DNA from 4 places in the Streptomyces sp. NPDC000410 genome. Region 3 is predicted to be linked to each of the others. Evidence: riboswitches for the same ligand, from Rfam matches in the RefSeq annotation. Region 3 holds a riboswitch; each other region holds the start of a gene.
What was found. A riboswitch is a leader RNA that binds a small molecule or an ion and turns the genes downstream of it on or off. The one in region 3 is predicted to bind cobalamin.
Positions count from the first base shown of each region.

Region 1: linked by a shared signal. The riboswitch ahead of ABT342_RS13580 (energy-coupling factor ABC transporter permease) and the one ahead of metE (5-methyltetrahydropteroyltriglutamate--homocysteine S-methyltransferase) in region 3 are both predicted to bind cobalamin.
Region 2: linked by a shared signal. The riboswitch ahead of ABT342_RS28370 (ribonucleoside-diphosphate reductase subunit alpha) and the one ahead of metE (5-methyltetrahydropteroyltriglutamate--homocysteine S-methyltransferase) in region 3 are both predicted to bind cobalamin.
Region 4: linked by a shared signal. The riboswitch ahead of ABT342_RS20045 (ABC transporter substrate-binding protein) and the one ahead of metE (5-methyltetrahydropteroyltriglutamate--homocysteine S-methyltransferase) in region 3 are both predicted to bind cobalamin.

Region 1 is NZ_JBEPDM010000009.1:54,826-59,785, reverse strand. Features, by position in the region: gene ABT342_RS13600 (oxidoreductase) at 1-206, opposite strand, end outside; gene ABT342_RS13595 (energy-coupling factor ABC transporter ATP-binding protein) at 315-1,154, opposite strand; gene cbiQ (cobalt ECF transporter T component CbiQ) at 1,151-1,900, opposite strand; gene ABT342_RS13585 (energy-coupling factor ABC transporter substrate-binding protein) at 1,906-2,271, opposite strand; gene ABT342_RS13580 (energy-coupling factor ABC transporter permease) at 2,271-2,978, opposite strand; cobalamin riboswitch at 3,008-3,226, opposite strand; gene ABT342_RS13575 (PTS-dependent dihydroxyacetone kinase phosphotransferase subunit DhaM) at 3,281-3,691, opposite strand; gene dhaL (dihydroxyacetone kinase subunit DhaL) at 3,688-4,284, opposite strand; gene dhaK (dihydroxyacetone kinase subunit DhaK) at 4,365-4,960, opposite strand, start outside.
Region 2 is NZ_JBEPDM010000038.1:1,030-5,989, reverse strand. Features, by position in the region: gene mctP (monocarboxylate uptake permease MctP) at 1-1,171, shown strand, start outside; cobalamin riboswitch at 1,341-1,471, shown strand; gene ABT342_RS28370 (ribonucleoside-diphosphate reductase subunit alpha) at 1,604-3,961, shown strand; gene ABT342_RS28365 (ribonucleotide-diphosphate reductase subunit beta) at 3,961-4,960, shown strand, end outside.
Region 3 is NZ_JBEPDM010000020.1:28,944-33,903, forward strand. Features, by position in the region: gene aceA (isocitrate lyase) at 1-905, shown strand, start outside; gene aceB (malate synthase A) at 1,083-2,675, shown strand; cobalamin riboswitch at 2,889-3,095, shown strand; gene metE (5-methyltetrahydropteroyltriglutamate--homocysteine S-methyltransferase) at 3,260-4,960, shown strand, end outside.
Region 4 is NZ_JBEPDM010000018.1:128,980-133,939, forward strand. Features, by position in the region: gene ABT342_RS20035 (MFS transporter) at 1-1,176, shown strand, start outside; gene ABT342_RS20040 (class I SAM-dependent methyltransferase) at 1,145-1,894, shown strand; cobalamin riboswitch at 1,950-2,131, shown strand; gene ABT342_RS20045 (ABC transporter substrate-binding protein) at 2,162-3,211, shown strand; gene ABT342_RS20050 (FecCD family ABC transporter permease) at 3,268-4,341, shown strand; gene ABT342_RS20055 (ABC transporter ATP-binding protein) at 4,338-4,960, shown strand, end outside.

The DNA of each region.
Region 1 (4,960 bases), on a different contig from region 3:
CGTCCCTGGTCGTTGGGGGCGATACCGCCGGTCACGATCAGGCCGACGCCGCCCCGCGCGCGGGCCGCGTAGAACGCGGCCATCCGCTCGAAGCCGTTCTCGGCCTCCTCCAGGCCGATGTGCATCGAGCCCATCAGCACCCGGTTGGGCAGCGTCGTGAACCCGAGGTCGAGCGGGCTCAGCAGATGCGGGTACGGGGTGGTCATGGGAGGTCCTCCTCGGGCACGGTGCGTCGACCCCTTTGTAGACGCCGCGAGGGTCGTTGTGCAACAAGTTGCACAACGACCCTCGCGTGAGATGCGCTACCTCCCCGGCTACGCCATGGCCGCCCAGCGGTCCAGATCCTCCGGTGTCCTCGGCCCCGGCGCGTCCGCGCCCAGCAGCCCGTGCGCGCGCAGTACCTCCGCCGCCGCCATCGCCCACGGCCTGCGCAGCCGTGCCGCGTCCAGCAGCTCCTGGTCGGCGAGCAGCTCGGCGATCGGCCCCGTCCGCAGCCCCGCAGGGGACAGCACGGCCGCGTCGTCCGCCCAGCGCAGCGCGAGATCGACGTCGTGCGTGGCCATCACCACGGTCGTGCCGCCGTCCCGCAGCCGGTCCAGCGCCGCCAGCAACCGCTCCTGGCCGTGCGGATCGAGCCCCGCCGTCGGCTCGTCCAGGATCAGCACACGCGGCCGCATCGCCACCGCGCCCGCGATCGCGGACCGCTTGCGCTGGCCGTAGGAGAGCAGATGCGTCGGCCGGTCCGCGAGGGCCGTGATGTCCAGCGCCTCCAGGGCCTCGGCCACCCGCGCACGGACCTCCTCCTCCGGCAGCCCCAGATTCATCGGCCCGAACGACACGTCCTGGCCGACCGAGGCGGCGAACAGCTGGTCGTCCGGGTCCTGCACCACCAGCTGGACGGTCGTCCGCAGCCGGGTCAGCCCCGCGCGGTCGTACGACACGGGCTCGCCGGCCAGCAGCAGCTGCCCCTTGCCGCAGCGCAGCCCCCCGCTCAGCAGCCGCAGCAGCGTCGTCTTGCCGCTGCCGTTGCGGCCGAGCAGCGCGAGCGAGCGGCCCTGCGGCACGGCGAAGTCCACGCCGTCGAGGACCGGGGGGCCGTCCTCGTACGCGAATCCCGCTCCGACGAGTTCCACGACGCCCGGAGAGTCGGTCATAGCACGGACCTTTCGAGTACGAGAGTGAGGGCGACCAGGCCCGCCAGCAGCCCGGCGGTCGCCGCGAGGAACGGCCGGGAAACCGATGCCTGGGGCACCAGCACCCGCAGCGTCCCGTCGTAACCGCGCCCCGCGAGCCCCGTCTGGAGCCGCTGGGCCCGGTCGAAGGCGCGCACGAACGCGGTCGCCCCGAGACCCGCCAGCGAACGCCAGGTCGCGGCCCGGGTGGTGTGCCCGAGGCGCGCGGCCTGCGCCTGACGGATCTGGTTCACCGAATCCAGCAGCAGAAAACTGATCCGGTACATGACGAGGGCGACATCGACCACCGGCGCCGGCACGCCCGCGCGCACCAGCCGGGGCAGCACGTCGGACACCGGGGTGGTGAACGCGAACAGCAGCACCCCGAGTGAGGCCGCCGACGTCCGCAGCAGCAGCCGCAGCGCGTGCAGCGGACCGTCGGGCGCGAGCGCGACGAAGCCGTCCGGACCGCCCACCGCGAACAGCAGCGGCACCGCCCCCGTCACACAGAACCCGAGCGGAATCCGCCACGCCCGCCACAGCTGACGGGGAGCCACCCCGGCCGGGCCGAGCAGCACCGCGAGCGTCGCCGCCGCGACCAGCACGGCGCCCGGCCACGGCGGCAGCGAGATGGCGCAGACCGTGAGTCCGAGCCCCAGAACCGCCTTCTCACATGGATGGCGGCGGCGCCAGCGACTGCTGTGCGCCGCCGCGTCGATCGGCAGCACGGCGGCTAGGCCGTCGTACGGTCCGAGGCGGATCCGGCGTCCGCCTCCTGGGCGCCGGCGGCCTGGGCGGCACGGGCCTCGCCCTGCCTGCGGCCCTTGCGCAGACCGAAGTAGTACGCCAGGACCCCGGCGCCGATGGCCGCCTGCAGGGCGAACAGCGCCGACTCGATCTCCCCGGACGGGGGCTCGTACAGCGGCGCGAACCAGGGCTCGTAATCCGGAGCGATCTCGGTGATCGCCGTCTCCGCCTCGGCGTCGGCACCCGCGAACGGCTCTTCCTTGTGGTCACCGAGCCCCAGCACCAGCGGGAACACGGCCAGCGCGGCCACGAGCACCAGCAGCAGCGTATTGATCTTCGCGTTACGGCTCATCAGACCGTGGCCTCCGACTTCTTCTCGCCCTCGCTGCCCCTGCCGCCCTGGAGCAGCACGCCCAGCCGGGTCAGCTCACCCTTGCTCGACTGGACCAGCAGACGCATCACCAGCACGGTGAGCAGCCCCTCGCTGACCGCCAGCGGGATCTGGGTGAGGGCGAAGATGCCGCCGAACTTGCCGAGCGCGCCGATGAAACCGCTGCTCGGGTCGGGGAAGGCCAGCGCCAGCTGGACGCTGGTGACGCAGTACGTGGACAGGTCCGCGACGAACGCGCCGAAGAACACGCTCAGCATCAGCGACAGACCGGAGCCCCGCAGCAGCCTGTACACCGCGTACCCGGCCCACGGCCCGACGATCGCCATCGAGAACACATTGGCCCCGAGCGTCGTCAGCCCGCCGTGCGCCAGCAGCAGCGCCTGGAACAACAGCGTGATCGTGCCCAGCACCGCCATGATGGGGGGTCTGAACAGGATCGCGCCCAGCCCCGTCCCGGTGGGATGGGAGCAGCTGCCCGTCACCGACGGAATCTTGAGCGCGGACAGGACGAAGGTGAAGGCACCCGACGCGCCGAGCAGCAGCGTCGACTCGGGGTGGGCCTTGACCTCGCGGGTGAGTGCGCGTACGCCGTGAATGACGAAGGGCGCGGACGCGGCGCCCCAGGCAGCCGCGTGCAACGGGGGCAGATACCCCTCGGCTATATGCATAGTTGGGAGACCCTCTCCAACACCTCGTGGATGGACAACGCACCTTGGCCGGTCTCCTGGCTTACGGGAGGGGGCCTGGGGGCTTCCCCCAGACGACTTGCCGCCCGACTCCGCCTTCCCGGACGCCGCGGTCTCCCGCGGTGGTCCAGTGGCTTCCTGGTGGATGGAGCCGGACTTCCCGATCACAGTGGCGAGGGCCGCACCGGTACCGCACCGGTTTCCCGAACACCAAGGCGGTGTGACACTAGTGGTTTGACCAGGTGCATCACAAGCCGCGCACGGATGCGTACGGAGACGTGACGTCACACCTTCCGGTAGCCGTACGCCTCCGAGGCGGCCGCCTCCACCGCGTCGAGGTCCCCGCCCGCCGACGCCGTCACCAACGCCGCGACCGCGCCCTCCACGAACGGCGCGTCCAGCAGCCGGGTGCCGTCCGGCAGCTCGTCGCCCTCGGCGAGGAGCGCCTTCACCGTGAGCACGGCACTGCCGAGGTCGACCAGCACGGCCACCCCCGCACCGCCGTCCACCTCCCGCGCCGCCCTGGTGATCAGCTCCGAGCTGGTGCCGAGCCCGCCGTCGGGCGTACCGCCGGCGGCCGCCACCGGGGCGGTCCCCCCGCCACCGGCGAGGCCGGCCGCCAGCTCGGCGACGGCGGTCGCCACCGCCGCGCTGTGCGAGACGAGCACGATGCCGACCGGGCGCGTCGGGTTCATCGGGCCACCTCCTCCAGCGCGGCGATCAGCAGCGCCGACGACGTCGCCCCCGGGTCCTGGTGCCCGACGCTGCGCTCGCCCAGATAGCTCGCCCTGCCCTTGCGGGCCAGCATCGGCACGGTCGCGAGCGCGCCCTGCTCCGCGGCCTCCCGCGCCGCCGCGAACGACTCGTCCAGCGCCCGGGCCGCCGGCTCCAGCGCGTCCAGCATCGTCTTGTCACCGGCCTTCGCCCCGCCGAGCTGCGCCACCGCGGCGACCCCCGTGCGCAGTGCCTCGGCGAGCTGCTGCGGCGTCACCTCGGCGGCGTCGCCCAGCGCCTTGCCCGTACGCCGCAGCAGCGTCCCGTACAGCGGCCCGGACGCGCCCCCGACCGTCGAGATCAACTGCCGCCCGGACAGCGTCAGTACGGCCCCCGGGGTGTCGGTGGCCTCCTTCTCCAGTACGGCGGTCACGGCGGCGAACCCGCGCCGCATATTGGTGCCGTGATCGGCGTCCCCGATCGCCGAGTCCAGCTCGGTGAGCCGGTCGGCCTCGCGGTCGACGGCGGCCGCGGCGACGGTCATCCAACGGCGGAAGAACCCGGCGTCCAGCACACGCTCCCCTTCGGTATGTCCCGTGGATCCCACGGCTCCCATGTCCTCCATGCCTTCCCTGTCCTCCGCGTCTCCCCGGATCAGCACCCCCAGCGCAGCGCGGGAGTCCGCACCGGCGCGTCCCACAGCCGCAGCAGCTCCTCGTCCATCGCGCAGAGGGTCACCGAGCAGCCCGCCATGTCCAGGGACGTCACATAGTTCCCGACCAGGGTGCGGGCCACCGGCACACCGCGCTGGGCGAGCACCCGGTGCACCTCCGCGTTGAACCCGTACAGCTCCAGCAGCGGCGTCGCACCCATGCCGTTTACCAGCACCAGCACCGGACTCGACGGCTTCAGGTCCTCCAGGACCGCGTTCACCGCGAAGTCCGCGATCTCGCCCGAGGTCATCATCCGCCGACGCTCGCGGCCCGGTTCGCCGTGGATACCGATGCCCAACTCCAGCTCACCCGGCGGGAGATCGAACGTCGGCGTGCCCTTCGCCGGGGTCGTCACGGCACTCAGCGCCACCCCGAAGCTGCGCGAGCGCTCATTGACCCGCCGCGCGATCGCCTCGACCCGCTCCAGTGGCCGACCCTCCTCGGCGGCCGCCCCCGCGATCTTCTCCACGAACAGGGTCGCGCCCGTGCCGCGCCGCCCCGCCGTGTAGAGGCTGTCGGTCACCGCCACGTCGTCGT
Region 2 (4,960 bases), on a different contig from region 3:
GGCGGTGCTGGACGTGATGGGCGTCGGCGGCGGCGAGAACACGCACTGGTTCATCAAGGACCTGCCGCTGCTGATCGCGTTCGGCGTGCTGGCGGCGTACACGTACTCGTCCGGTCTGCGGGCCCCGGCGCTGATCGCGTTCGTCAAGGACACGCTGATCTACATCGTGATCGCCGTCGCGATCATCTACATCCCGATCAAGCTCGGCGGCTTCGACGAGATCTTCTCGAAGGCGGGCGAGGCGTACGCGCAGATCAACCCGGCGACGGACAAGCCGCGGGGTGCGCTGGTGCCCGGCGAGATGGGCCAGTGGGGTTACGCGACGCTGGCGCTCGGATCCGCTCTGGCGCTGTTCATGTACCCGCACTCGATCACCGCGACGCTGTCCTCGCGCAGCCGTGAGGTGATCCGGCGCAACACGACGATCCTGCCGCTGTACTCGCTGATGCTGGGGCTGCTGGCGCTGCTCGGGTTCATGGCGATAGCGGCCGGGGTCAAGGTGCAGAACGGGCAGCTCGCGATTCCTCAGCTGTTCGAGAACATGTTCCCGGACTGGTTCGCGGGCGTGGCCTTCGCGGCCATCGGCATCGGCGCGCTGGTGCCTGCGGCGATCATGTCGATCGCCGCGGCCAACCTCTTCACGCGCAACATCTACAAGGACTTCCTGAAGCCGGACGCCACGCCGGAGCAGGAGACCAAGGTGTCGAAGCTGGTGTCGCTGCTGGTGAAGGTGGGTGCGCTGGCCTTCGTCCTGACCATGGACAAGACGGTCGCCATCAACTTCCAGCTGCTGGGCGGCATCTGGATCCTGCAGACCTTCCCGGCGCTGGTGGTCGGCCTGTTCACGCGGTGGTTCCACCGGTGGGCGCTGATCGCCGGCTGGGCGGTCGGCATGATCTACGGTACGGCGGCGGCGTACGGGGTCGCGAGCCCGACGCAGAAGCACTTCGGCGGTTCGTCGGCGGAGATCCCCGGGATCGGGGAGATCGGCTACATCGGCCTCACCGCGTTCGTGCTCAACCTCGTCGTGACGGTCGTCCTGACCCTCGTCCTGCGGGCCGTGAAGGCGCCCGACGGCGTCGACGAGACGTCCCCCGAGGACTACACGGCGGACGCGGGTGACGCGGGCGTGGAGAAGGAGCTCCCGAAGGTGGGGGCCGCCACCCACTGAGTCCGGGCACATCCACCGACCGGCGCAGGCTCGACGAGCCTGCGCCGGTCGGCGTTCCGGCAACGGCGCGGAGCCCGCAGAGCCTCCGCGGCCCACAACATGCGCGGAGCCCCCGAACCCCCGCGACACACAACATGTGGGGGTTCATCATCAGGCGGCCACCACATGTATGCTCATGCTCGCTGTCGCCGCAGGGGAATCCGGTGTGAGTCCGGAACTGTCCCGCAACGGTGTACCGGCGCGCGTTCGTAGCGAAGCGCGCCGTGGAGTCCGAGGACCTGCCGACGGCGCACCCGGTCCGTCCGGCCCGGGTGCCGATCCGTCCGGGCCTCGCGGAATGGGCCAGGGACGCGGTGCACCGACCCCTTCGTCGTGCCTCCGTGAGCCCTGCCCCGCCGCAGCGGCCCCGAGCCGAGCGAGGGAGAGCACCCCGTGACCATCGCGCCGCCCGATCCTGCTTCAGCATCCGCGCAGATCGCCGATGGGCCAGGTACCGCACTGCTGCGCACCCTGACCGACCTCACCGCCGATCTCGCGGACACCGACCCCGGCCGGGTCGCCGCCGCGGCGCTCCGGGGCCGGCACGCCGGCTCGGACGAGGCCGAGCTGCGCGAGTTGGCGACCGAGGCGGCCGCGGGGCTGATCTCCGAGGACCCGGCGTACTCGCGGCTCGCGGCCCGGCTGCTCACCCTCACGATCGCGGAGGAGGCGGCCTCACAGGGGGCGGCCGCCTTCTCCGACTCCGTCGCCGTCGGCCACCGCGAGGGCCTGATCGCGGACCGCACAGCCGCGTTCGTACGGACCCACTCGGCCCGGCTCGACTCGCTCATCGACCCCGTGGCCGACGACCGCTTCGGCTACTTCGGCCTGCGCACCCTCTACAGCCGCTACCTGCTGCGCCACCCGATCACCCGCAAGGTCATCGAGACCCCGCAGCACTTCATGCTGCGGGTCGCGGCCGGGCTCGCCGAGGACGATTCGATCCGCGCGCTGGACGAGGTCGCCTCCCTCTACGGGCTGATGAGCCGGCTGGACTACCTGCCGTCCTCCCCCACCCTGTTCAACTCCGGGACACGGCACCCGCAGATGTCGTCCTGCTATCTGCTCGACTCCCCGCTGGACGAGCTGGACTCGATCTACGACCGCTACCACCAGGTGGCGCGGCTGTCGAAGCACGCGGGCGGCATCGGGCTCTCGTACTCCCGCATCCGCTCCCGCGGTTCGCTGATCCGTGGCACCAACGGCCACTCCAACGGCATCGTGCCGTTCCTGCGGACCCTCGACTCCTCCGTCGCCGCCGTGAACCAGGGCGGCCGGCGCAAGGGCGCGGCCTGCGTCTACCTGGAGACCTGGCACGCGGACATCGAGGAGTTCCTGGAGCTGCGCGACAACACGGGCGAGGAGGCGCGGCGTACGCACAACCTCAACCTGGCGCACTGGATCCCCGACGAGTTCATGCGCCGGGTGAACGCGGACGGCGACTGGTCGCTGTTCTCCCCGGCCGACGTGCCCGAGCTGGTCGACCTGTGGGGCGACGACTTCGACGCCGCGTACCGCAGGGCGGAGGCGGACGGGCTCGCCCGCAAGACCGTTCCCGCACGGGACCTGTACGGCCGGATGATGCGGACCCTGGCCCAGACCGGCAACGGCTGGATGACGTTCAAGGACGCCTCCAACCGGACCGCGAACCAGACCGCCGAACCCGGCACGGTCGTCCACTCCTCCAACCTGTGCACCGAGATCATCGAGGTGACGAACGACGGCGAGACGGCCGTCTGCAACCTCGGCTCGGTCAACCTCGGCGCCTTCGTCACCCCGGCGGGCGACATCGACTGGGAGCGGCTCGACGAGACCGTCCGCACGGCCGTGACCTTCCTCGACCGCGTCGTCGACATCAACTTCTACCCGACCGAGCAGGCCGGCCGCTCCAACGCCAAGTGGCGCCCGGTGGGCCTGGGCGCGATGGGCCTCCAGGACGTCTTCTTCAAGCTGCGGCTGCCCTTCGACTCGGCCGGGGCGAAGGCCCTGTCGACGCGTATCGCCGAGCGGATCATGCTGGCGGCGTACGAGGCGTCCTGCGACCTCGCCGAGCGCAGCGGCCCGCTGCCCGCCTGGGACGAGACCCGCACCGCACGCGGCGTACTGCACCCCGACCACTACGACGTGGAGCTGAACTGGCCGGAGCGCTGGGCGGCGCTGCGCGCCCGCGTCGCGGAGACCGGGATGCGCAACTCCCTCCTCCTCGCCATCGCGCCGACCGCGACCATCGCGTCGATCGCGGGCGTGTACGAGTGCATCGAGCCGCAGGTCTCCAACCTCTTCAAGCGCGAGACGCTGTCGGGCGAGTTCCTCCAGGTCAACTCCTACCTGGTGGACGACCTGAAGAAGCTCGGCGTGTGGGACGCGCAGACCCGTGAGGCGCTGCGCGACTCCAGCGGCTCGGTGCAGGGGCTGAACTGGGTTCCGGCCGAGGTGCGGGAGCTGTACCGCACGGCCTGGGAGATCCCGCAGCGCGGACTGATCGACATGGCCGCGGCCCGTACGCCGTTCCTCGACCAGTCGCAGTCGCTGAACCTGTTCATGGAGACGCCGACGATCGGCAAACTCTCCTCGATGTACGCGTACGCGTGGAAGCAGGGCCTGAAGACGACGTACTACCTGCGCTCCCGCCCGGCGACCCGGATCGCCCGTGCGGCTCAGGCCACGCCGGCCATTCCCGTACAGGCGACTCCCGAAGACGCCGTCGCCTGCTCCCTTGAGAACCCCGAGTCCTGCGAGGCCTGCCAGTAATGACCACTTCCGCCGAGAAGAACCTGCTCGACCCGGGCTTCGAGCTGACCCTGCGGCCCATGCGCTACCCGGACTTCTACGACCGCTACCGGGACGCGATCAAGAACACCTGGACGGTCGAGGAGGTCGACCTCCACTCGGACGTGGCCGACCTCGCCAAGCTGTCCCCGGGTGAGCAGCACATGATCGGCCGTCTGGTCGCGTTCTTCGCGACCGGCGACTCGATCGTCGCCAACAACCTGGTGCTCACGCTCTACAAGCACATCAACTCCCCCGAGGCGCGGCTGTACCTCTCGCGGCAGCTCTTCGAGGAGGCCGTGCACGTCCAGTTCTATCTGACGCTGCTGGACACCTACCTCCCCGATCCGGACGACCGGGCGGCCGCGTTCGCGGCGGTCGAGAACATCCCGTCCATCCGGGAGAAGGCCCAGTTCTGCTTCCGCTGGATGGACTCGGTCGAGAAGATCGACCGGCTGGAGACCCAGGCCGACCGCCGCCGCTTCCTGCTGAACCTGATCTGCTTCGCCGCGTGCATCGAGGGGCTGTTCTTCTACGGCGCCTTCGCGTACGTGTACTGGTTCCGCTCGCGCGGTCTGCTGCACGGTCTGGCGACCGGCACCAACTGGGTGTTCCGCGACGAGACGATGCACATGAACTTCGCCTTCGAGGTCGTGGACACCGTCCGCAAGGAGGAGCCCGAGCTGTTCGACGACGCGCTCCAGCAGCAGGTCACCGACATGCTCAAGGAGGCCGTGGAGGCGGAGCTGCAGTTCGGCCGTGACCTGTGCGGCGACGGACTGCCGGGCATGAACACGGAGTCGATGCGCGAGTACCTCCAGTGCGTCGCCGACCAGCGCCTCCAGCGGCTGGGCTTCGCCCCGGTCTACGGCTCGCAGAACCCGTTCTCGTTCATGGAGCTTCAGGGGGTGCAGGAGCTGACGAACTTCTTCGAGCGGCGGCCCTCGGCGTACCAGGTGGCGGTCGAGGGCTCGGTGGACC
Region 3 (4,960 bases):
TGCTGCGCGCCGATCAGATCGCCACCGCCGAGGGCGCGGGCGACACCACCGACTGGCTGGCGCCGATCGTCGCCGACGCGGAGGCCGGATTCGGCGGCCCGCTCAACGCCTTCGAACTGACCAAGGCGATGATCGCCGCCGGCGCGGCGGGCATCCACTACGAGGACCAGCTGGCCTCCGAGAAGAAGTGCGGCCACCTCGGCGGCAAGGTCCTCGTCCCCACCGCCCAGCACATCCGCACCCTCAACGCGGCCCGCCTCGCCGCCGACATCGCCGACGTCCCGACCGTCATCGTCGCCCGTACGGACGCCCTCGCCGCGAACCTGCTCACCAGCGACGTCGACGAGCGCGACGCGCGGTTCGTCACGGGCGAGCGCACGGCGGAGGGCTTCTACCGGGTGCAGAACGGCATGGCCCCCGTCATCGCCCGCGGCCTCGCCTACGCCCCGTACGCCGACCTCATCTGGGTGGAGACGGGCACCCCGGACCTGGCGCAGGCCCGGGAGTTCGCCGAGGCGATCCACGCCCGGTACCCGGATCAGATGCTGGCGTACAACTGCTCGCCCTCCTTCAACTGGAAGGCGGCCCTGGACGACGACCGGATCGCCAAGTTCCAGCGCGAGCTCGGCGCCATGGGGTACCGCTTCCAGTTCATCACGCTGGCCGGATTCCACTCCCTCAACCACGGCATGTTCGACCTGGCCCGCGGCTACGCCGAGCACGGCATGACCGCCTACGTCGAACTCCAGGAACGCGAGTTCGCCGCGCAGGCGCACGGCTTCACCGCGGTCAAGCACCAGCGCGAGGTCGGCACCGGCTACTTCGACCTCGTCTCCACCGCCGTCAATCCCGCCTCCTCGACCACGGCGCTGAGCGGCTCCACCGAGGAAGAGCAGTTCCACTAGGAACACCCGCGACGGCTCCCGCGCGTCGTACCCGGGACCGCTCGCTCCCCGGCCTCGCTCCCCCGGCCTCGTTCGCGAGGCCCGGCCCCCGCACGTCAAGAGCATCCGTAGCCAGGTGAGGGCCGGACAGCCGTCCGTCCGGCCCTCACCCTCACCGCTCACGCTGAGGAGCCCCTCATGTCCACCACCGAGCTGACCGCTCGTGTCCAGGTCCTCGGCGCACCCGGCGACCGCTTCGACGAGATCCTCACCCCCGAGGCGCTGGACTTCCTCGCCCGCCTCGACGCCGCCTTCGCGGGCCGCCGGTTCGAGTTGTTCACCGAACGCCGCCGCCTCGCCGGCCGACTCGCATCCGGCTTCCCGCTCGACTTCTCCCGCGCCACCACCAACATCCGCAACGACTCCGACTGGCGCGTCGCACCGCCCGGCCCCGGGCTGACCGACCGCCGGGTCGAGATCACCGGCCCCCCGGACCGCGACACGGCGGCTCGCGCCCTCAACTCCGGTGCCCAGGTGTGGATGGCCGACTTCGAGGACGCCACCTCCCCCACCTGGGAGAACATCGTGGGCGGCCAGCTGACCCTGCTGGACGCCGTCGAGCGGCGCATCGACGTCACCGCGCCCGACGGCGAGAAGCACCGGCCCGGCGACACAATCGCCACCCTCATGGTCCGCCCCCGCGGCTGGCACCTCACCGAGAAGCACCTGGTGATAGACGGCCGCCCGCTGTCCGCGTCCCTCGTCGACTTCGGGCTCTACTTCTTCCACTGCGCCCGGCGGCAGATCGACGCCGGCCGCGGCCCGTACTTCTACCTCCCCAAGATGGAGCACCACCAGGAAGCCCGCCTGTGGAACGACGTGTTCGTCCTCGCCCAGGACCTCCTCGGCATTCCGCGCGGCACGATCCGGGCGACCGCCCTCATCGAGACCGTCACCGCGGCTCTGGAGATGGAGGAGATCCTCTACGAGCTGCGCGAACACAGCGCCGGGCTCAACGCCGGCCGCTGGGACTACCTGTTCAGTCTGATCAAGAACTTCGCCCACCGGCCGGACTTCACCCTTCCCGACCGGGACCGGGTCACCATGACCGCCCCGTTCCTGCGGGCCTACACCGAACTGCTCGTACGCACCTGCCACAAGCGCGGCGCGCACGCCATCGGCGGCATGGCCGCCCACCTGCCCGGCCCGCACGCGGCGGCACACGAAGCGGCACTCATCCGGGTCCGGCTCGACAAGGAACGCGAGGCGGAGGACGGCTTCGACGGCACCTGGGTCGCCGATGCGGCCCTCGTCCCGCTGTGCCGCGAGATCTTCGATGGCGTCCTCGGCGGCCGGCCCCACCAGCTCGACCGCACCCGCGAGGACGTCCACGTCACCGCCGAGGACCTGCTCGCCGTCCGCCGCACGGCGGGCCCGCCCACCCTCGACGGCGTACGCGCCGGCATCGCCCTCGCCCTGCGCTACTTCGACGCCTGGCTGCGCGGCCAGGGCGCCGTCCCGCTGGGCGGTCAGATGGAGGACGCCGCGGCGGCCGAGATGGCCCGCTGCCAGGTCTGGCAGTGGATACGCCACGGCGCCGTCGACCGGGAGACCGTGCTCGCGATGCTCGACGAGGAAACCGCCGCGCTCGGTGCGCAGTATCCGTGGGCCAGGGTGGACGAGGTGCGCGACATCTTCGAACGTACCGCCCTCGCCAGGACGCTGCCCGAGTTCTTCACCACCGACGCCTACGCCCGCCACCTCGTCCACCGCTCGGACGTGCGGTCGTGAACGGGGCCAAGGACGACCGGAGCTGAGGGGCTCCGGTGACGCAGAGGGGTTGAGGGACCCGCTGCTGCGGGAGGGCGTGGAACAGTGGGAGAGACTGTTCCACGCCCTCCCGCGTTTCCGCGGTCGCGCCGCCCGCGTGTCTCGCATCACCGTCCGGATGATGAACAGTGGTGTCCGCGTCCCCTCAGGGGCTCTAGGCTGGCCGGTGCAGCTGGTTCGCCGTGCCCGCCAGGTACGCGCGTCGTAAGAGGGAACCCGGTGGGAATCCGGGACTGCCCCGCAGCGGTGAGCGGGAACGACCGCCGTCATGAGCACTGGGTCCTTGTACGGGCCCGGGAAGCGACAGCCAGTAGGTGTCCGCCGGGAATCCGGCCGGACGAGCCCGCGAGTCCGAAGACCTGCCCGTTGCCCGTGTGCGCCCATGCGCACCCGGTGATCCCGGTGACCTCGAGGGCGGGTCGGCCTACATATCTGACGGACACGTGTGTCATCGACGCACGGCGGCGTTCCGTCCGGTCTGCGGCCCCTTCGCGCCCTCACCCGTCCCCGGGTGCCCACAGGAGTAACTCGCGAAGGAGAGTTCCGTGACAGCGAAGCCCGCATCCGCGGCATCACGGGCCACCGTGTACGGCTACCCCCGCCAGGGACAGAACCGTGAATTGAAGAAGGCCGTCGAGGGCTACTGGAAGGGTCGCGTCACCGCCGATGCCCTGGAGCGGACGGCCCGGGACCTGCGCCGTTCGAACTGGCAGCAGTTGGCCGACGCCGGTGTCCACGAGGTCCCGACCGGTGACTTCTCGTACTACGACCACGTCCTCGACACCAGCGTGATGGTCGGCGCCGTCCCCGCCCGCCACCGCGCCGCCTTCGCGGCGGACGCGCTGGACGGGTACTTCGCCATGGCCCGCGGCACCGAGGACGTGGCGCCGCTGGAGATGACGAAGTGGTTCGACACCAACTACCACTACCTGGTCCCCGAGCTGGGTCCTGACACCGTGTTCACGGCGGACTGCGCCAAGCAGGTCGGAGAGCTGGGCGAAGCGCTGGCTCTCGGGCTCTCGCCCCGTCCGGTACTCGTCGGCCCGGTCACCTATCTGCTGCTGGCCAAGCCCGCTCCGGGTGTCGCTGCCGGATTCGAGCCGCTGACCCTGCTGGACCGGCTGCTGCCGGTGTACGCGGAAGTGCTCGCCGCTCTGCGGGACGCCGGGGCCGAGTGGGTGCAGCTGGACGAGCCCGCGCTCGTCCAGGACCGCACGCCCGCCGAGCTGAACGCCGCCGGGCGCGCCTACCGCGACCTCGGCGCCCTCACCCACCGGCCCAAGCTGCTGGTCGCCTCGTACTTCGACCGGCTCGGCGACGCGCTGCCGGTCCTCGCCAAGGCCCCGGTCGACGGCCTGGCGCTCGACTTCACCGATGCCGCCTCCGCCAACCTCGACGCCCTGGCCGCCGTCGGCGGGCTGCCCGGCAAGCGCCTGGTCGCCGGAGTCGTGGGCGGCCGCAACATCTGGATCAACGACTTCGAGAAGTCGCTGGCCACCCTCGGCACCCTGCTCGGCATCGCCGACCGCGTCGATGTCTCCGCCTCCTGCTCCCTGCTGCACGTCCCCCTCGACGCCGCCGCCGAGCGCGACATCGACCCGCAGGTGCGGCGCTGGCTCGCCTTCGCCCGGCAGAAGACCGCCGAGATCGTCACCCTCGCCAAGGGCCTGGCCCAGGGCACCGACACCATCGCCGCCGAACTCGCCGCCAACCGCGCCGACCTCGCCTCCCGGGCGGGCTCCGCGATCACCCACGACCCGGCGGTACGGGAACGGGTGGCTGCCGTGACGGACGCCGACGGCCGCCGCTCCCAGCCCTACTCCGCGCGCGCGGCCGCCCAGCGCACCCGCCTCGGCCTCCCGCTGCTGCCCACCACCACCATCGGCTCCTTCCCGCAGACCACCGAACTGCGCACCACCCGCGCGGACCTGCGCGCCGGCCGCCTCGACACCGCCGGCTACGAGGACCGGATCAAGGCCGAGATCCGGGACGTGATCGCCTTCCAGGAGAAGACCGGCATCGACGTCCTGGTGCACGGCGAGCCGGAGCGCAACGACATGGTGCAGTACTTCGCCGAACAGCTGACGGGCTATCTCGCCACCCAGCACGGCTGGGTGCAGTCGTACGGCACGCGCTACGTCCGCCCGCCGGTCCTGGCCGGAGACATCTCCCGCCCCGAGCCGATGACGGTGCGCTGGGCGGCGTACGCCCAGTCGCTGACCGACAGCCCGGTCAAGGGCATGCTC
Region 4 (4,960 bases), on a different contig from region 3:
TTCATGATCCTGCCGTTCATGTCGGTGTTCCTGCACGAACGGCTCGGCATGGGGCTCGGCGCGGTCGGGGTCGTCCTCGCCGTCGCCTCGCTCGTCCAGTTCTCGGGCGGCGTCGTCGGCGGGGCGCTCGCCGAGCGCATCGGGCTGCGCCGCACCATGGTGTGGGCGCTGGCCGTCCGCACGGCCGGGTTCGTGGGCTTCCTGGCGGCACTGCGCTGGCCGCCGATGGCCGTGGCGGCGCTGATCCTGACCTGCTGCGGTGCCGCGCTGTACCTGCCCGCCAACAAGGCGTACCTCGTGGACGGCGTCGACGAGCACCGCCGACCGGTGTTCCTCTCGCTGGGCAACGCGGCCCTCAACGCCGGGATGGCCGTGGGCCCGCTCGTCGCCGGGCCCTTCGTCCTGTCGTCGCCCGGTCCGCTGTTCCTCACCGTGGCGGTCCTGTTCGCCCTGGTCCTGGCCGGCCACACACGGCTCCCCGAGACGTCCGTGGAACGGAGCGGTGCGGGCCCCGTCGGCGAAGGACCCTCCGGCGAAGGGCTCCTGGGCGGTGTGGCGGTCCTTCCCTTCGCCGCGAACACCCTCGCGTTCTACCTCTACTTCCACTTCCAGCACTACCTGGCGGTGTTCGCCGTGGAGCGGGCCTCCAGCGAGTTCTACAGCCTGGTGCTCCTGCTGTGCTTCGTGCTGGTCATCGTCGTCCAGCCGCTCGCCTCGGACGCGATCCGCAGGATGAGTTACCCGCTCGCCCTCGTGACCGGCTTCGCGGGCCTGGCCGTCGGCATGGCGGTGCTGGCCTTCGGTACGAAGGCGGCCCTCCTCACCGGCGGAGCGCTCATCACCCTCGGCGACATCGTTCTGTTCCTCAAGAACGACCTGGAGGCCCTGCGGCGCAGCCCGCGCTCGGACGCCGTGGTCTTCGGACAGCAGCGGCTCGCCGCGGGACTGGGCGCCTGCCTGAGCGGCCTGCTGGGCGGGCAGCTGTACGGCCTCGGTGAACGCACCGGCGACACCGGCTGGTTCTGGGTCGCGGCGGCGGCCCAGTGCGTCCTGCTGCCGCCGCTCCTCCTCACCCTGCGCGGCAGGACCGTCGCTCCTCCTCACCCCACAGACCCCGACGACACGGAAGGAACAACGGCGTCCGATGACACACACCGGCGGATTCCAGGACGATGACTTCTGGACCGAGTTCTACGACTTCCTCTTCTCCGACCAGCGCTTCGCCCAGGCCGAGGAACTCCTCGACACCTCCGCGCTGTTCGCCTTCCCGCGCGGGGCGCGGGTGCTGGATCTGGCGTGCGGGCCGGGCGTGTTCACCGTTCCGCTCGCCCGCCGGGGCTACGAGGTGACCGGTGTGGACCGCAGCCCGGCCATGCTGGACCGGGCCCGGAAGCTGTCCGCCGACCGGGGCGTGACGGCCGACTACGTCCGGGCCGACATGCGGGAGTACGCGAATCCCGCGGCCTTCGACGTCGTGCTCAGCATGTTCACGTCCTTCGGGTACTTCGAGGATCCCGCCGACAACGCCCGCGTGCTGCGCACCGTCCACAACAGTCTGGCCCCCGGGGGCACCCTCCTGCTGGACGTCGCCGGGAAGGAGCTGCTGGCCCGGAAGGTCGTACCGCCCAAGGTGGTCCAACGGGGCGACGATCTGCTGGTGCAGACCGACACGGTGCTGGACGACTGGGCGCGGCTGCGCAGCGACTGGGTGCTCGTGCGGGGGGAGCGGGTGTCGCGGGCCGCCCTCGTGTGGTTCGTGTACAGCGCCGTGGAGCTGAGGGAGATGACCCTGGCGGCCGGTTTCGAGGACGTCGAGATCCTCGGCGGCTTCGACGGCCGGCCGTACGACCAGGACGCCGAGCGGCTGATCGTCCGGGCGGTCCGCAGGGGGTGACGCGGGCGGGGGCGCGCGGTAAGCCACCGTACGCCCTTTCGCCCCTCACATGTCGGATCGTAAGATCACCCGGTCATCACCGCGACGGGAGACAGGAAGCCGGTGCGATTCCGGCACGGTCCCGCCACTGTGACCGGGGAGTGCGCCCCTTCCCGCACGCCACCGCGCGCGCCGCGGAAGGGCGGAGGGGAAGGCCGATCCGGGAGTCAGGACACTGGCCTGTCGCGGGCCCGATCCGAGGAGCGCGGACTCCGCAGGAGGCCTTACGTGTACGACGGCATGCCCCGTCTCCCTTTCTTCCCCCTTTCCGCCCGGCCGCGCCGCCGGGCCCTGCGCGCGGCGGCCACGGCCCTCGCCCTGTCGACGGTCGTCCTGACCGGCTGCGGCACGTCGGACGACCGTGCCGGCACCGCGAAGGCATCGGCCTCGGCAGGCCAGGGGTTCCCGGTCACCCTGGACAACTGCGGCGTGCGCACCACGTACGACAAGCCGCCCTCCCGGGTGGTCACCATCCATCAGCATCCGGCCGAACTGATGCTGTCCCTGGGGCTGGGGGACCGCATGGTCGGTACCGCCTTCCCCGACTCGGCCGTCCTGCCCGAGCTCAAGAAGGACTACGAGGCGATCCCCGAGCTGGCGGAGAAGGAGCCCTCCTTCGAGGCCGTTCTCGACGCGGACCCGGACTTCGTCTACGGCGGCTACGGCAGCGCGTTCGCAGAGAACGAGGGCCGTTCGCGCAAGGCGTTCGCCGACGCCGGCATCGACACCTATCTCAACCGTGAGTACTGCGGGAAGAAGAAGCAGGTGTCCATGCAGGACACCTACGACGAGATCCGGACCATCGGCGACGTCTTCGGCGTCCCGGAGCGCGCCGACAAGCTGGTGGCCGGCCTCCAGGGCCGCGTGACCAGGACCACGGAGGCCCTCAAGGGGGCTCCCGTCGTGCCGGTCTTCGTGTACGACAGTGGCGACAAGTCGGCTTTCACCGCCGGCGGCAAGAGCCTCGGCACGGAGATCATCCGGCTCTCCGGCGGCCGGAACGTCTTCGCCGATCTGGACGACGTCTTCGGCGACGTCTCCTGGGAGCAGGTCGTCGAGCGGAAGCCGGAGGTGATCGCCATCTACGACTACGCCGGTGCCGGAAGCGTCGAGGACAAGAAGAAGTTCCTCCTGTCGCAGGCCGCCCTCGCCGACGTGCCGGCCATCAGGAACAAGCGGTTCGTCGTACTGCCGCTGACCGCGACCCTGGTCGGTGTCCGGCCACCGTACGCGGTCGAGGAGCTGGCGCGCGGGCTGCACCCCGAGCGGCTCCGGTGAGCGTCCCCGCCAAGACGTCCGGCCCCGCCAAGAAGTCCGTCGCCACCGCCCCGGCCGTGCGCGGCGGCCGGGGTGCGGACGGGCCGCGCCGCTGGTCCTTCGCCGGCACCGTGGCGGTCCTCGGCGGGCTGCTGCTGGCCTCCGCCACCGCCGGCATGGCCATCGGCTCGGTCCACGTGCCGCCCGGCGACGTCTGGGGCATCGTGACGCACGCGCTGGGTGCCGACTGGTCGGAGCCGACCTGGTCGCGCCCCCGGGAGAGGATCGTGCTGGACGTGCGCGCCCCGCGCGTCATCCTCGGGGCGGTCACGGGCGCGGGCCTCGCCGTCATCGGCACCGCCATGCAGGCGCTGGTCCGCAATCCGCTGGCGGAGCCGTACCTGCTGGGCGTCTCGTCGGGCGCGTCCCTGGGGGCCGTCATGGTGATCGTCTTCGGCGTCACCCTGTTCGGCCCGGTGTCGCTGTCGGTCGCCGCCTTCGCGGGCGCCCTGCTGACGCTGTTCCTCGTCTACGCGACGGCCCGCACCGGCGGACGCATCACCTCGGTGCGGCTGGTGCTCTCGGGTGTGGCGATGGCGGCGGTGCTCACGGCGGTGATGGACATGCTGCTGCTGACCTCCGACCGGGGCAACGAGGCGCGGGCCGTGCTGGCCTGGACCCTGGGAGGTCTCGGCGGCGTCCAGTGGGGCACGCTGTGGCTGCCGGGTGCGGCCCTGCTGCTGGGCATCGGTGTGCTGCTGGTCCAGGCGAGGTCGCTGAACCTGCTGCTGGCGGGCGAGGAGTCGGCGACCAGCATGGGTCTGGACGTGGCCCGGTTCCGGGCCCGGATGTTCGTCCTGCTGTCGCTCGTCACCGGCGTCCTGGTGGCGGCTGCGGGGCCGATCGGCTTCGTCGGCCTGATGCTCCCGCACATCGTGCGGCTGTTCGTCGGCGGGGACCACCGCCGCGTGCTGCCGACGGCCGCGCTCGCCGGAGCGGTGTTCCTCATCTGGGCCGACATCGCGGCGCGGACCGTCGCCGCGCCCATGGAGATCCCCGTGGGGGTGCTGACGGCGCTGTGCGGCGGGCCGTTCTTCCTGTGGCTGATGCGCCGCGACGCCCGCCGCGACGTGAGCGGAGGAGTGGCATGAGCGACGCGACCGACCTGAGCATCGAGGGTGTCACCCTCACCGCCGGCGCCCGTCATCTGGTGCGCGACGTCTCGCTGACCGCCCGGCCCGGGGAGGTGGTGGGCCTGGTCGGGCCGAACGGCAGCGGCAAGTCCAGCCTGCTGCGCACGGTCTACCGCGTCCTGCGGCCGGACGCGGGACGCGTGCGCGTGGACGGTACGGACGCCTGGACGCTGCCGGTGCGCCGGCTGGCCCGCAGCGTGGCCGCCGTGGTGCAGGACGGGGGCACCGACTTCGATCTGACGGTCCGGGAGGTCGTCGCGATGGGCCGCACCCCGCACAAGCGGCTCCTCGACGGGGACACCGCCGAGGACGCCGCGCTGGTGGACCGGGCCCTGGAGTCGGTGGACGCGGCCACGCTGGCCGACCGGCCCTTCGACCGCCTCTCCGGCGGGGAGCGTCAGCGCGTCCTGATCGCCCGCGCCCTGGCCCAGCAGCCCTCCCTGCTGGTCCTCGACGAGCCGACCAACCATCTGGACGTACGCCACCAGCTGGAAGTGCTCGGACTCCTCCGGCAGTCGCCCGCGACGGTGCTGGTGGCGTTGCACGACCTGAACCTCGCCGCCTACTACTGCGACCG